DNA from 2 places in the Variovorax sp. LjRoot130 genome. Region 2 is predicted to be linked to the other one. Evidence: predicted binding sites of a transcription regulator. Region 2 holds the regulator's gene; the other holds the start of a gene.
The links. The regulator NrdR, encoded in region 2, represses ribonucleotide reductase genes. The targets are predictions, from matches to a motif close to CACNANATNTNGTG.
Positions count from the first base shown of each region.

Region 1: ACSQ86_RS24545 (ribonucleoside-diphosphate reductase subunit alpha) is a predicted target of NrdR. The motif match lies at 3,288-3,301, and genes of this name have one in related genera.

Region 1 is NZ_CAXURM020000001.1:4,939,174-4,945,555, forward strand. Features, by position in the region: gene ACSQ86_RS24530 (two-component system sensor histidine kinase NtrB) at 1-957, shown strand, start outside; gene ACSQ86_RS24535 (sigma-54-dependent transcriptional regulator) at 962-2,482, shown strand; gene ampD (1,6-anhydro-N-acetylmuramyl-L-alanine amidase AmpD) at 2,469-3,065, shown strand; gene ACSQ86_RS24545 (ribonucleoside-diphosphate reductase subunit alpha) at 3,415-6,342, shown strand.
Region 2 is NZ_CAXURM020000001.1:2,360,290-2,366,671, forward strand. Features, by position in the region: gene ribBA (bifunctional 3,4-dihydroxy-2-butanone-4-phosphate synthase/GTP cyclohydrolase II) at 1-555, opposite strand, end outside; gene ACSQ86_RS11860 (riboflavin synthase) at 552-1,205, opposite strand; gene ribD (bifunctional diaminohydroxyphosphoribosylaminopyrimidine deaminase/5-amino-6-(5-phosphoribosylamino)uracil reductase RibD) at 1,248-2,366, opposite strand; gene nrdR (transcriptional regulator NrdR) at 2,797-3,240, opposite strand; gene glyA (serine hydroxymethyltransferase) at 3,256-4,500, opposite strand; ZMP/ZTP riboswitch at 4,542-4,668, opposite strand; gene ACSQ86_RS11880 (transglycosylase SLT domain-containing protein) at 4,708-5,541, opposite strand; gene ACSQ86_RS11885 (DUF748 domain-containing protein) at 6,135-6,382, shown strand, end outside.

The sequences.
Region 1 (6,382 bases), 2.6 Mb from region 2:
GGGCAGGGGCTGGCAGAACTCGCACTGCCCTTCGCGCTGAGCACCTATCCGGCCTGGGCCGCCCTGGCCGCGATTGCGCGCCAGACCTTCGCGCGGCGCACGCCGCAATCGAAGGAAATTCCGGTCGCGCAGGCGCAGGGCGCGCCGCGCGAAGTGCGGGTCCGCACGCGGCTCACGCCGGGCACCGACCGCCACACCGAGAGCCTGTGCGTGATGTTCCTGCAGGACCTGCGCGAGCTCCAGGCGCGCATCCGCACCGAGAAGCTGGCGGCCATGGGCCGCATGTCGGCGGCCGTCGCGCACGAGATCCGCAACCCGCTGGCCGCCATCACCCAGGCCAGCGCGCTGCTGGGCGAGGACCTGGTCGACCCGGCGCACCGCCAATTGACGACGATGGTGCAGCAGAACGCACAGCGGCTCTCGCGCATCGTCGACGAAGTGCTCGATGTCGCGCGGGCCCGCCAGCAGCGGGTGCTGCCGCTGGGCGAACAGCTGGCCCTCGATTCGACCGTGCGCACGCTCGCCGAGGAGTGGGTGCGGCACTCGCAGCGCCAGGGCGTGCTGCTGGTTCTCGAAGCGGCCGGCAGCGTGGTGCGCTTCGACATCGAACATCTGCGGCGCATCCTCGTGAACCTGCTCGACAACGCCGCGCGCTATGCCGGCGATCGCGAAGGCTCGATCCAGGTGACGACGCGCCAGAACGCGGCCGGCCGCGCCAGCCTGCAGGTGTGGAGCGACGGCGCACCGCTCGAACCTGCGGTGCAGCGCCATCTGTTCGAACCCTTCTTCTCCTCCGAAAGCCGCTCCAGCGGCCTCGGCCTCTTCCTCTGCCGCGAGCTGTGCGAGCGGCACGGCGCGACGATCGGCTACGAGCGCCGCGCCCTTTACGCCGCGGGGCCGGAAGGCAACGAATTCTTCGTCTCCTTCGCTGCGGGCGAGACCCGGCTGACACAATAGCGCCGTGAGCACCCCCACCTCCTCAGCACCTCGGCCCCCTGCCCAGATCCTGGTCGTCGACGACGAGCCCGACCTGCGCACGCTCTATGAACTCACGCTGCTGCGCGAGGGCTACCGGGTCGAGGCGGCCGGCAGCGTGTCGGAAGCCCGCGAGCACCTGGACGCGGGCCGCTTCGATGCCGTGATCACCGACATGCGCCTGCCCGACGGGCTCGGCATGGAGATCCTGCAGCGCATCCAGCAGGACCAGCGCAGCGAGCGCTGCGTGGTGATGACGGCCTACGGCTCGGCCGAGAACGCGGTCGAGGCCCTCAAGGCCGGCGCCTTCGACTACCTCACCAAGCCGGTGGACCTCAAGCAGTTCCGCGCCGTCGTCGCCTCTGCCGTGCAGGCCCAGGCTGCGCCTGCACGGCCCATGCGCCAGGCCGACGAGGGCAGCAGCAAGGTCGCGGCGACGACCAGCAACGCCGGCTTGGCTGCGCTCGAACGGCTGGTTGGCGCTTCCGAGCCGATGCGCCTCGTCAAGTCCCGCATCGCCAAGGTGGCGCGCGGCATGGCGCCGGTGCTGGTGCGCGGCGAGTCCGGCACCGGCAAGGAACTGGTGGCACGCGCGGTGCATGCCTGCAGCCAGCGCAGCGACGGTCCTTTCGTCGCCGTCAACTGCGGCGCGATTCCCGAGAATCTGCTCGAGGCCGAATTCTTCGGTGCGAGAAAAGGCTCCTACACCGGCTCCTCGCAGGACCGCGACGGCTACTTCCAGGCCGCCCGCGGCGGCACGCTGTTCCTCGACGAGATCGGCGACCTGCCGCTTCCGATGCAATCCAAGTTGCTGCGCGCGATCCAGGAGCGCAGCGTGCGCCCGATCGGTTCGACCCAGGAAGATGCGGTCGACGTGCGCATCGTGAGCGCGACCCACAAGGATCTGCAGGCCGAGGTGCAAGCCGGCCGCTTCCGCCAGGACCTGTTCTATCGCCTCAACGTGATCGAGATCGCGGTGCCGGCCTTGCGCGAGCGGCGCGAAGACCTGCCCGCACTCTGCGAGGCCCTGCTCGCACGCATCGCGCGCGATGCCGGCATGCCGGTGCCCGTTCTTTCGCCCGAGGTGCTGCAGCGCCTCGCGGAGCATCCGCTGCACGGCAACGTGCGTGAGCTCGAAAACCTTTTGCATCGCGCCGTGGCCTTGAGCGATGGCGACGTGCTCCATCTCGATTTCGTGGGCAGCGCCAGCATGGCACTGCCTGTGGCCCCGGCGCCGGCAACTCCGGAACAGCAGCCCGCAGCCAGCACGACAGCAGCGCCCTCCGAAGCAAAGCCGGCACCCGCGGTACCGAGCGACCTGCAGAGTTATCTCGACCAGCAGGAGCGCGAGATCCTCGTGCGTGCGCTGCAGGAGAGCGGCTTCAACCGGACCGCTGCCGCGGCGCGGCTCGGCCTGAGCCTCAGGCAGATTCGCTACCGGATCGCGCGCCTGGGCATCGCGACCCCCAGCGGCGACGAGGCGAGTGGCAACGGTGCCGACGACTGAAGACAACGCAGGCCTTTGGCAGGCCGGCTGGTACCGCTTCGCCCGGCAACTGCGCTCGCCGAATTTCGGGCCGCGCCCCGAGGGCGCGCAGATCGATCTGATCGTGCTGCATTCGATCAGCCTGCCGCCGGGACGCTATGGCGGCGACGAGGTCCAGCAGCTTTTCACGAACCAGCTGGACTGGGATGCGCATCCCTACTTCCAGACCATCCGCGGCATCGAGGTCTCGGCCCATTTCTATGTGCGCCGCAGCGGCGAGCTGTGGCAGTTCGTGAGTTGCGACGACCGCGCCTGGCATGCCGGTCCTTCATCGTGGCGCGGCCGCGCCAACTGCAACGACGACTCGATCGGCATCGAGCTGGAAGGCCTGGAGGGCGAAGGCTTCGAGCCCGCCCAATACGAGACCCTCGCGAGCCTTTGCCCGGCGCTCGCGCAGCGCCATGCGATCGCGTTCATCGCGGGCCATGAACATATAGCGCCGGGCCGCAAGGCGGACCCAGGCAGCGGCTTCGACTGGCGCCTGCTGCAGGAGCAACTGGGCTGGGACCGCGCGATGTTCCCCGACGACGTCGCGGTGAGCTGAAATTTTTCAATCGCGATGCATCCCGCGATGCGCAGCGGATGCAGCGCAACAACGCCGATCGCGCAACCCCGGCGGCGCAGCAACCATGCGCCTTTCAGGCCCAAAAACGCCTGCAAGGCCCATGGACAGCGGCAGGCGCTAAGGTGGGTCAGCAACGGCGCGGCATAGCTCTTCATCTGAGAGCTCTTCGCTGTGAACTTGTTCCTTGAACCATTGGGAAAACACTACATCTAGTGGGTTGTAGACCCGCGAGACCCTAGATATAGTGTGCCCTGCCCCGTGCTTCATGCCGAGCAACCGGCCGCAAGCGGCACCACCGCCCCAACAAGAATTGCCAACAGAGGAACGAATGCAAACTGCCCTGAACACCCCCGCCACACCTCGCGCCGTACCCTCGACGCCGCAAAAAAACGATGTCGCAGGCTCGCCCGCCAGCAACGCGCTCGCCCACTACCAGATCATTCGCCGCAACGGCGCGGTCGTGCCCTTCGAGCCCAACAAGATCGCGATCGCGATGATGAAGGCCTTCCTCGCGGTGCACGGCACCCAGGGCGCGGCTTCCGCCAGCGTGCGCGAGACGGTCGACAACCTGACCCAGGGCGTGGTCCGCGCTATGGTGCGCTCGCGTCCGGGCGGCGGCACCTTCCACATCGAGGACGTGCAGGACCAGGTCGAACTCGGCCTGATGCGCGGCGGCCACCACGAGATCGCGCGCGCCTACGTGCTGTACCGCGAGCGCCGCTCGCAGGAACGCTCGAAGTCGGGCGAACAGGACGCGCAGATCGCCGTTTCGACGCTGCACGTGCTCGACCGCGGCGAGCGCGTCGCGCTCGACCTCAACGAACTCAAGGGCCTGATCGAATCCGCCTGCGAAGGCCTGGGCGACAGCATCACGGCCGGCCCGATCGTGGCCGAAACGATGCGCAACCTCTACGACGGCGTGCCGCTCGACGAGGTCTACAAGGCGTCGATCCTGGCGGCTCGCACGCTGATCGAGAAGGACCCCGACTACACCTTCGCCACCGCGCGCCTGCTGCTGCACACGATCTTCAAGGAGATCATCGGCCGCGAGGTGATGCCGGCCGAACGTGCCCAGGCCTACGCCGACTACTTCCCGCAGTTCGTCAAGAAGGGCGTCGACAACGAGCTGCTCGACGAGAAGCTGCTGCAGTACGACCTGAACCGCCTCGGCGCCGCGCTCAAGCCCCAGCGCGACCTGCAGTTCGACTACCTCGGCCTGCAGACCCTCTACGACCGCTACTTCCTGCACGTGCGCAAGACCCGCATCGAACTGCCGCAGGCTTTCTTCATGCGCGTGGCGATGGGGCTGGCCCTCAATGAAATCGACCGCGAAGCCCGCGCGATCGAGTTCTACGAAGTGCTGTCCTCCTTCGACTTCATGTCGAGCACGCCCACCCTGTTCAACAGCGGCACGCTGCGCTCGCAGCTCTCGAGCTGCTACCTGACCACGGTGCCCGACGACCTCGACGGCATCTACGAGTCGATCAAGGAAAACGCCCTGCTGTCCAAGTTCGCGGGCGGCCTGGGCAACGACTGGACCCGTGTGCGCGCGCTCGGCAGCCACATCAAGGGCACCAACGGCGAGTCGCAGGGCGTGGTGCCCTTCCTCAAGGTGGTGAACGACACCGCGGTGGCGGTCAACCAGGGCGGCAAGCGCAAGGGCGCGGTCTGCACCTACCTGGAAAGCTGGCACCTCGACATCGAGGAGTTCCTCGAACTGCGCAAGAACACCGGCGACGACCGCCGCCGCACGCACGACATGAACACGGCGAACTGGATTCCCGACCTGTTCATGCGCCGCGTGATGGAAAAGGGCAGCTGGACGCTGTTCTCGCCCTCCAACGTGCCCGACCTGCACGACAAGTTCGGCACCGACTTCGAGACCGCCTACGCCGCCTACGAAGAGAAGGCCGCGCGCGGCGAAATCAAGCCGAGCCGCACGGTCCAGGCCACCGATCTCTGGCGCAAGATGCTCACGATGCTGTTCGAGACCGGGCATCCGTGGATCACCTTCAAGGATGCCTGCAACGTGCGCTCGCCCCAGCAGCATGCCGGCGTGGTCCATTCGTCGAACCTGTGCACCGAGATCACGCTCAACACCAGCGACACCGAAACCGCGGTCTGCAACCTCGGCTCGGTCAACCTGCTGCAGCATCTGAAGGACGGCAAGGTCGACCAGGAAAAGCTCCAGCGCACGATCTCGACCGCGATGCGCATGCTCGACAACGTGATCGACATCAACTACTACGCGGTCAAGAAGGCGCGCGACTCCAACCTGCGCCATCGCCCGGTCGGCCTCGGCGTGATGGGTTTCCAGGACGCGCTGTACGAGCTGCGCATTCCCTACGCCTCGCAGGAAGCGGTGCAGTTCGCCGACGAGTCGATGGAAGCGATCTGCTACCACGCCTACTGGGCCTCGACCGAACTGGCGCGCGAGCGCGGCAAGTATTCGAGCTACAAGGGCTCGCTGTGGGACAAGGGAGTGCTTCCGCCGGACACGCTCGACCTGCTCGAGAAGGCGCGCGGCGGCTACGTCGACGTCGACCGCTCGTCCACGCTCGACTGGAATGCGCTGCGCCAGAAGATCAAGGCCGACGGCATGCGCAACTCGAACTGCGTCGCCATCGCGCCGACGGCGACCATCTCGAACATCATCGGCGTCGACGCCTCGATCGAGCCCTGCTTCGGCAACCTGTCGGTCAAGTCGAACCTCTCCGGCGAGTTCACCGTCATCAACCACTACCTGGTGCGAGACCTCAAGCGCCTGGGCCTGTGGGACGACGTGATGGTGATGGACCTCAAGCACTTCGACGGCTCGCTGCGCCCGATCGACCGCGTACCGCAGGACGTCAAGGCGCTCTATGCCACCGCGTTCGAGGTCGAAACCACCTGGCTGGTGGAAGCCGCCGCGCGTCGCCAGAAGTGGATCGACCAGGCGCAGTCGCTCAACATCTACATGGCCGGCGCGTCGGGCAAGAAGCTCGACGACACCTACAAGCTCGCGTGGCTGCGCGGCCTGAAGACCACTTACTACCTGCGCACGCAGAGCGCGACGCACGCCGAGAAATCGACGGTGCAATCGGGCCGGCTCAACGCGGTGTCCTCGGGAAGCAATGGCAGTGGCGACGCATCTTCGTCGGGCATGAGCGCGCTCGAAGCGGCTGCGCTCGCAGCGCAAGCGCAGCTGAGTGCGATGCCGGCGACCGACATCGCGTTCTGCGGCGTCGACGATCCGACGTGCGAAGCGTGCCAGTGATGTCAGCGTGAAGTTGCCGTGATTCGCGGCATCGCCTGAC
Region 2 (6,382 bases):
CTCGTTCATCACCTCGCAGATCACGGACGCGGGTGAGCAACCGGCCATGGCGGCGAGGTCGCAGCCGGCCTCGGTGTGGCCTGCGCGCATCAGCACGCCGCCGTCGACAGCCTGCAGCGGAAAGATATGGCCGGGCTGCACCAGGTCGGCCGCGACGGCATTCGGTGCGACGGCGGCCTGCACGGTGCGCGCGCGGTCGGCGGCGGAAATGCCGGTGGTCACGCCCTCGGCCGCCTCGATTGACACGGTGAAGGCGGTCGAGTGCTTGGCGCCGTTGCGCGCCACCATCGGCGGCAGCTGCAGCCGCTCGCACATCTCGCGGGAGAGCGTGAGGCAGATCAGGCCGCGCGCATGGCGTGCCATGAAGTTGATGGCCTCGGGCGTCACGTGGTCGGCCGCGAGCACGATGTCGCCCTCGTTCTCGCGGTCTTCCTCGTCGACCAGGATCACCATGCGGCCCGCGGCGAGCTCGGCCACGATCTCTTCGACCGACGAAATCGGCGCGGGCGCCCGGCCGCTGCGCGGGGCGGTGATCGGCGTGACGGAGGCGTTCATGGGGTCTTGTCTTTCTGTGGGACGGGCAGGGCGCCGGCCTGGAGCATGCGCTCCACGTAGCGGGCGACGGTGTCGATCTCGAGGTTGACGCGGCTGCCTTGCTTCAGGCTGCCGAGCGCGGTGTTTTCGACCGTGTGCGGAATCAGGTTGATGCTGATCTCGCTGCCGTCAGCGCCGTCGCTCACGCTGTTGACCGTGAGGCTCACGCCGTTGACGGTGATCGAGCCCTTGTAGGCCAGGAAGCGGGCGAGCGCGGGCGGCGCCAGCACACGCAGCTCCCAGCTTTCGCCCACCGGCGCGAAGTGGCTGACCGTGCCGATGCCATCCACGTGGCCCGACACGATGTGGCCGCCGAGCCGGTCGCTGGCGCGCAGTGCCTTCTCGAGGTTGACGCGGCCCGCTTCTTCGGCGAGGCCGGCCGTCTTGTCCAGCGATTCGGCCGAGATGTCGATGGTGAAGAGCTGCTTCGCCGGGTCGAGGGAGGTGACGGTCATGCAGGCGCCGTTGAGCGCGATGCTGTCACCGAGACCCACGTCGGCCAGATAGCCGTCGGGCACCGCGATGCTGAGCCGCTTGCCGTGGGATGAAGAGCTGCCGAGGTCGCGGACGGCGGCGATGCGCCCCACGCCGGTAATGATTCCGGTGAACATCGCGGCATTTTCGCAGAGATGCGAAGGCCGCTCGGCCAAACCCTAAAAGCGGTCTCGACCAGCGACCCGGGCGACGATTCGCAGGTCCGGGCCGACCGGCTCGAAGGACTTGAATTCGAGCGCCAATGCATCGCCAAGCACGGTCAGGGGGCCCGATGCATGCGGCTGGCTGGCCATGCCGAGCCCGTCTCCGATGAACTTTGGCGCCAAGTAAACCAGCAGTTCGTCGACCAGCCCTTCGCGGATCAGCGAGCCGTTGAGCTTGTGGCCAGCCTCGACATGGAGTTCATTGACCTCGCGCACGGCGAGATCGCGCAGCATGGCCGCGAGGTCGACCTTGCCCTGGGGGTTGGCGAGGTAGCTGACCGTCGCGCCCTTGGCCTCCAGCGCGGCCTGCCTGGCGTCGTTCCGGTTGGCGGCATAGATCCAGACGGGCCGGGCCGCGCCGAAGATCTTTGCCTCCGGCGGCGTCTGCAAATGGCTGTCGACCACCACGAGATGGGGCTGCCGCGGCGTTGGGACCAGCCGCACATCGAGGCGCGGATCGTCTTCGAGTACGGTGCCGACACCCGTCAGTACCGCACTTGCGCGCGCGCGCCAGGCGTGGCCGTCTGTGCGCGCTGCTTCCGAAGTGATCCATTGGCTGGTGCCGTTGGCCAGCGCCGTCTTGCCGTCGAGCGAAGCGGCGACCTTGAGCCGCACCCAGGGCGTCTTGCGGACCATGCGGCTGAAAAAGCCGAGGTTGAGTTCACGCGATTCATCAGCGCCCGCGCCGACCTCCAATTCGACGCCGGCGGCGCGCAGGCGCTCGAAACCCTGGCCGGCGACCAGCGGATTGGGATCGGCGATGGACGCCACGACTTTCTTGATGCCGGCCGCGATCAATGCGTCGCAGCAGGGGCCGGTGCGGCCATGGTGCGAGCAGGGCTCGAGCGTCACATAGGCCGTGGCGCCTTTGATCGGGCAATTGCGGGCGGCGGCGTCGCGCAAGGCCATGATTTCCGCATGAGGGCCGCCCACCGTTTGCGTGGAGCCTTGACCGATCACCGCGCCTTCTTCGTCGAGCAAAACGCAACCGACACGGGGATTCGGCTCCGCCTCGACGCTCGCCTGACGGGCGAGATCGAGCGCCTGCGCCATGGCCTGGATATCTCTATTCATGGGGGCGTCAATTCGCAATTCTTCAAATTCAGATTTGATTCAGATTTAGCGAGATTTCCGCTGATCCTTCAATTCAGTCCGTTTGTCGAAAGATTTGTTCATGCATCGCTTCCGGAATTTAGACTTCGCGCCGAATTGATTGAGCCAGGGGAGGAAGTTCGCGCCGGCCTGTCGGCGCGGATTGAATGTATGAAGCGACCATTTTGCTCGGGCCGGGACGGGTCTCGCCGGCGACCTGCAGGGATTTGCGGTTTTACTCGAACTGTTGGTCGTGGTTGCGCTCTTGGCGACCCTGGCGTCGTTGGCTGTGCCGAGCTTCAACTCATTCCTCGCACGGCGTGCCGTAGACGCCACGGCAGATGGCCTCCGACGCCTGCGGTGCTCTGACGATCACGAATACCGGCGTCAGAGGTGCCGCTTCCGGTGCGTCTCAGATATCCCGCAGCAACTGCCGGAACTCGTCCACATCCTCAAAGCTTCTGTAAACCGAAGCAAAGCGCACGTACGCCACCTTGTCCATGCGCTTGAGCTCCCGCATCACCAGTTCGCCCACCTTGGTCGATTCGATTTCCCGCAAGCCGCTGGACAGGAGCTTCTGCTCGATGCGCAGCAGCGCATGGTCGATCTGCTCGATGCTCACCGGCCGCTTGCGCAGCGCCAGCATCATCGAGGCGCGGACCTTCTTGGGATCGAAGTCGGCGCGGCTGCCGTCCTTCTTGACCACGACCGGGAAATTGACGTCCGGCCGTTCGTAGGTGGTGAAGCGCTTGTCGCAGGCGCCGCACTGCCGGCGGCGCCGCACGAAGTCGCCGTCTTCCGAAACGCGGGTCTCGACGACCTGCGTTTCGAGGTGACCGCAAAAGGGGCACTTCATGCGGTCACTTTCGGTTCAACCGTAGACGGGAAAGCGGCTGGTCAGTGCATGCACCTTCGCACGCACCGCTTCGATGGTGGCGGCATCGCGCGGGTTGTCCAGCACGTCGGCGATCAGGTTCGCGGTGGCGCGCGCCTCCTCGTCCTTGAAACCGCGCGTGGTCAGCGCCGGGGTGCCGATGCGCACGCCGCTCGTGACCATCGGCTTTTCCGGATCGTTCGGGATCGCGTTCTTGTTGATCGTCATGTGGGCGCTGCCCAGCACGGCCTCGGCTTCCTTGCCGGTGATGCCCTTGGCGCGCAGGTCGACCAGCATCACATGGCTCTCGGTGCGGCCGCTCACGATGCGCAGGCCGCGCCCGGTGAGCGTTTCGGCAACGATCTGCGCGTTCTTGACCACCTGCTGCTGGTAGGCCTTGAACTCGGGCGAGAGCGCCTCCTTGAAGGCCACCGCCTTGGCCGCGATCACGTGCATCAGCGGTCCGCCCTGCAGGCCCGGGAAGATGGCGCTGTTGATCGCCTTCTCGTGCTGCGACTTCATCAGGATGATGCCGCCGCGCGGTCCGCGCAGGCTCTTGTGGGTGGTGGAGGTCACCACGTCCGCGTGCGGCACGGGGTTCGGGTAGACGCCGGCGGCGACCAGACCCGCGTAGTGGGCGATGTCGACCATGAAGATGGCGCCGACGTCCTTGGCCACCTTGGCGAAGCGCTCGAAATCGATGCGCAGCGAGTAGGCCGAGGCGCCCGCGATGATCAACTTGGGCATCGATTCGTGCGCCTTGCGCTCCATCGCGTCGTAGTCGATCTCTTCCTTGTCGTTCAGGCCGTAGCTCACGACGTTGAACCACTTGCCACTCATGTTGAGCGGCATGCCGTGGGTCAGGTGGCCGCCTTCGGCCAGGCTCATGCCCATGATGGTGTCGCCAGGCTTCAGGAAGGCCAGCATGACGGCCTCGTTGGCTGAGGCGCCGCAATGCGCCTGCACGTTGGCCGCGTCGGCGCCGAAGAGCTGCTTGACGCGGTCGATCGCCAGCTGCTCGGCCACGTCGACATGTTCGCAGCCGCCGTAATAGCGCTTGCCGGGATAGCCTTCGGCGTACTTGTTGGTGAGCTGCGTGCCTTGCGCGGCCATCACGGCAGGCGACGCGTAGTTCTCGCTCGCGATCAGCTCGATGTGCTGTTCCTGCCGGGCATGCTCGGCCTGGATGGCGGCCCAGATTTCGGGATCGGTCTGTTCGACCAGGATATTGCGGTTGTACATGGCAGTCCTTTAAGACGATGGTCCTTGTTCTTCAACCAAACAAGGGCTGCCCAGGCGAACGGCTGAACGCCTGCTCAAGACCGCGGGCGGCACGCTTCCCAGTGGTGTTCCACGTCAGCGCAATGCACCTGAAAAGGGTTGCGCCTATCGCCAGTCGCGTGCCGGTCGAGTGTAGCTGACGGCGATGGCCGCCGTCTTCGAAAGGGCCTACAGATCGGACAGCAACGCCACGCTCTGCGTGTTCGCTTCCGGCTTGGCGGGTGCCACCACGGGCAGCGGCTGCGCCCGCATGCCGGGCGGTGTCGGCGTGGTGGTGGGCGGCGTGCGTCCGCCGACCACCTGCTGCAGGCGCGCATGTTCGGCCAGCACCTTGCCGGCATAGCCGCCGTCGTCGGGCAGATTGGCGGCGCCGACATAGAACTTGAGGCCGCCCTCGAGCGAACCTGCGCGCGCGATGCATTCCTGCAGCACCTTGACGCCCACGCGCATGTTGGTCACCGGATCGAAGGCGGTCAGGGTGCCGCCCGCGCGTTCGTACTTCTCGCCGTGCACGCGGGTCATCACCTGCATCAGGCCCTGGGCGCCGACCTGGCTCTGGGCAAAGGGGTTGAAGCTGGATTCGACCGCCATGATGGCCAGGATCAGGGTCGGGTCGAGCTTGGTGCGCTTGCCGAGTTCGAAGGCTTCGGCCACCAGCACGCTCAACGGCTCGACGGCCACGCGGTACTTCTTGCTCAGCCAGTAGGCGACGGCGGCCTGCTGCTTGGGCAGCTCGTGCGGGCTCGCCGCCGTGGTGCGGTCGATGGCCGTCGGCTCGAGATCGGTTGCCTCCGGCGGCGGCTTGCGCGACTGGAGCCAGCCCATGAGCTGTTCTTCGCCGGACTGGCGCAGGTCCGGGCGCGCGGCCAGCGCCAGCGCAGCGAACACGATGGCCAAGCCGACCAGGGCAAAGCCGTTGTGGGTGATCTCGAAAAAACCGTCGGCCACATCGGACACGACGGTCCGCAGCCCGCGGGCCGTGGCTTCAAACGCCTGTTTCATCGCTCTTCCTTTCTGTGCGGCACCTGAGTCGCAGCGCCAGAAGGGCGATGGTCGAAGGCAGCGGCGCTTGGATTGGTACGAATCAGGTTCCGCGCAAGGAGGGGGAGTGGAGCGCGGCCACCTGACTAAGCCGAAAGAATTCAGCAGCGGATATTGGTGGAGTCCCGGCTGCCAAGTGGCGGCGGGGGCTACGCGGATTCTAGGAGGGGCTAAATACACGGTCAAGAATAAGGATTTGAGTTTTTATGCTAACAAGGCTTGAAAAGGGGGGCGAATCGCCGGCCGCCGATCCATTGAAAAGCTCATTTGCAATCCTTGGAGCGCGCGCCTACCCTGAGGAGGCCTGAGCTTTCAGGCGTTAAACCAAGGTCCAGCAACCGGAAGAGCAATCGAACGGTTCAGCGGCCGAGGCCCAACGGTGGCAATCTCTTGCTGCCAGCACGGTCGGAACAAATTCACTTCCGGTCGAGCGAAAAGATGGCATGGGCGTTGCGCCCGCCATCGAGCCCGGAGGCCAGACTTCGCGTCGAGCCACCGGGCTTTCTTCTTTCTGGGAAGGTGCTCGCACTTTTGCGGCACACTCGCCCCCGATGATGAATGCTGCTTCGCTGAAACAGAACAAATGGGTGCGACGGGGAGTGCTGGCGTTGCTGGTACTGCTCGGTCTCTGGCTGCTTGCCTGGTTGGCGGTGCCGCCGATCGCCAAGAGCCAGATCCAGAAGGTCGCGAGCGAAAAGCTGGGTCGCCAGGTTACGGTCGGCAAGATCGACTTCAAGCCCTGGACGCTCGAGCTGACGCTGAAGGACCTGCGCATCGCCACGGCCGACGGCAGCCAGCCCCA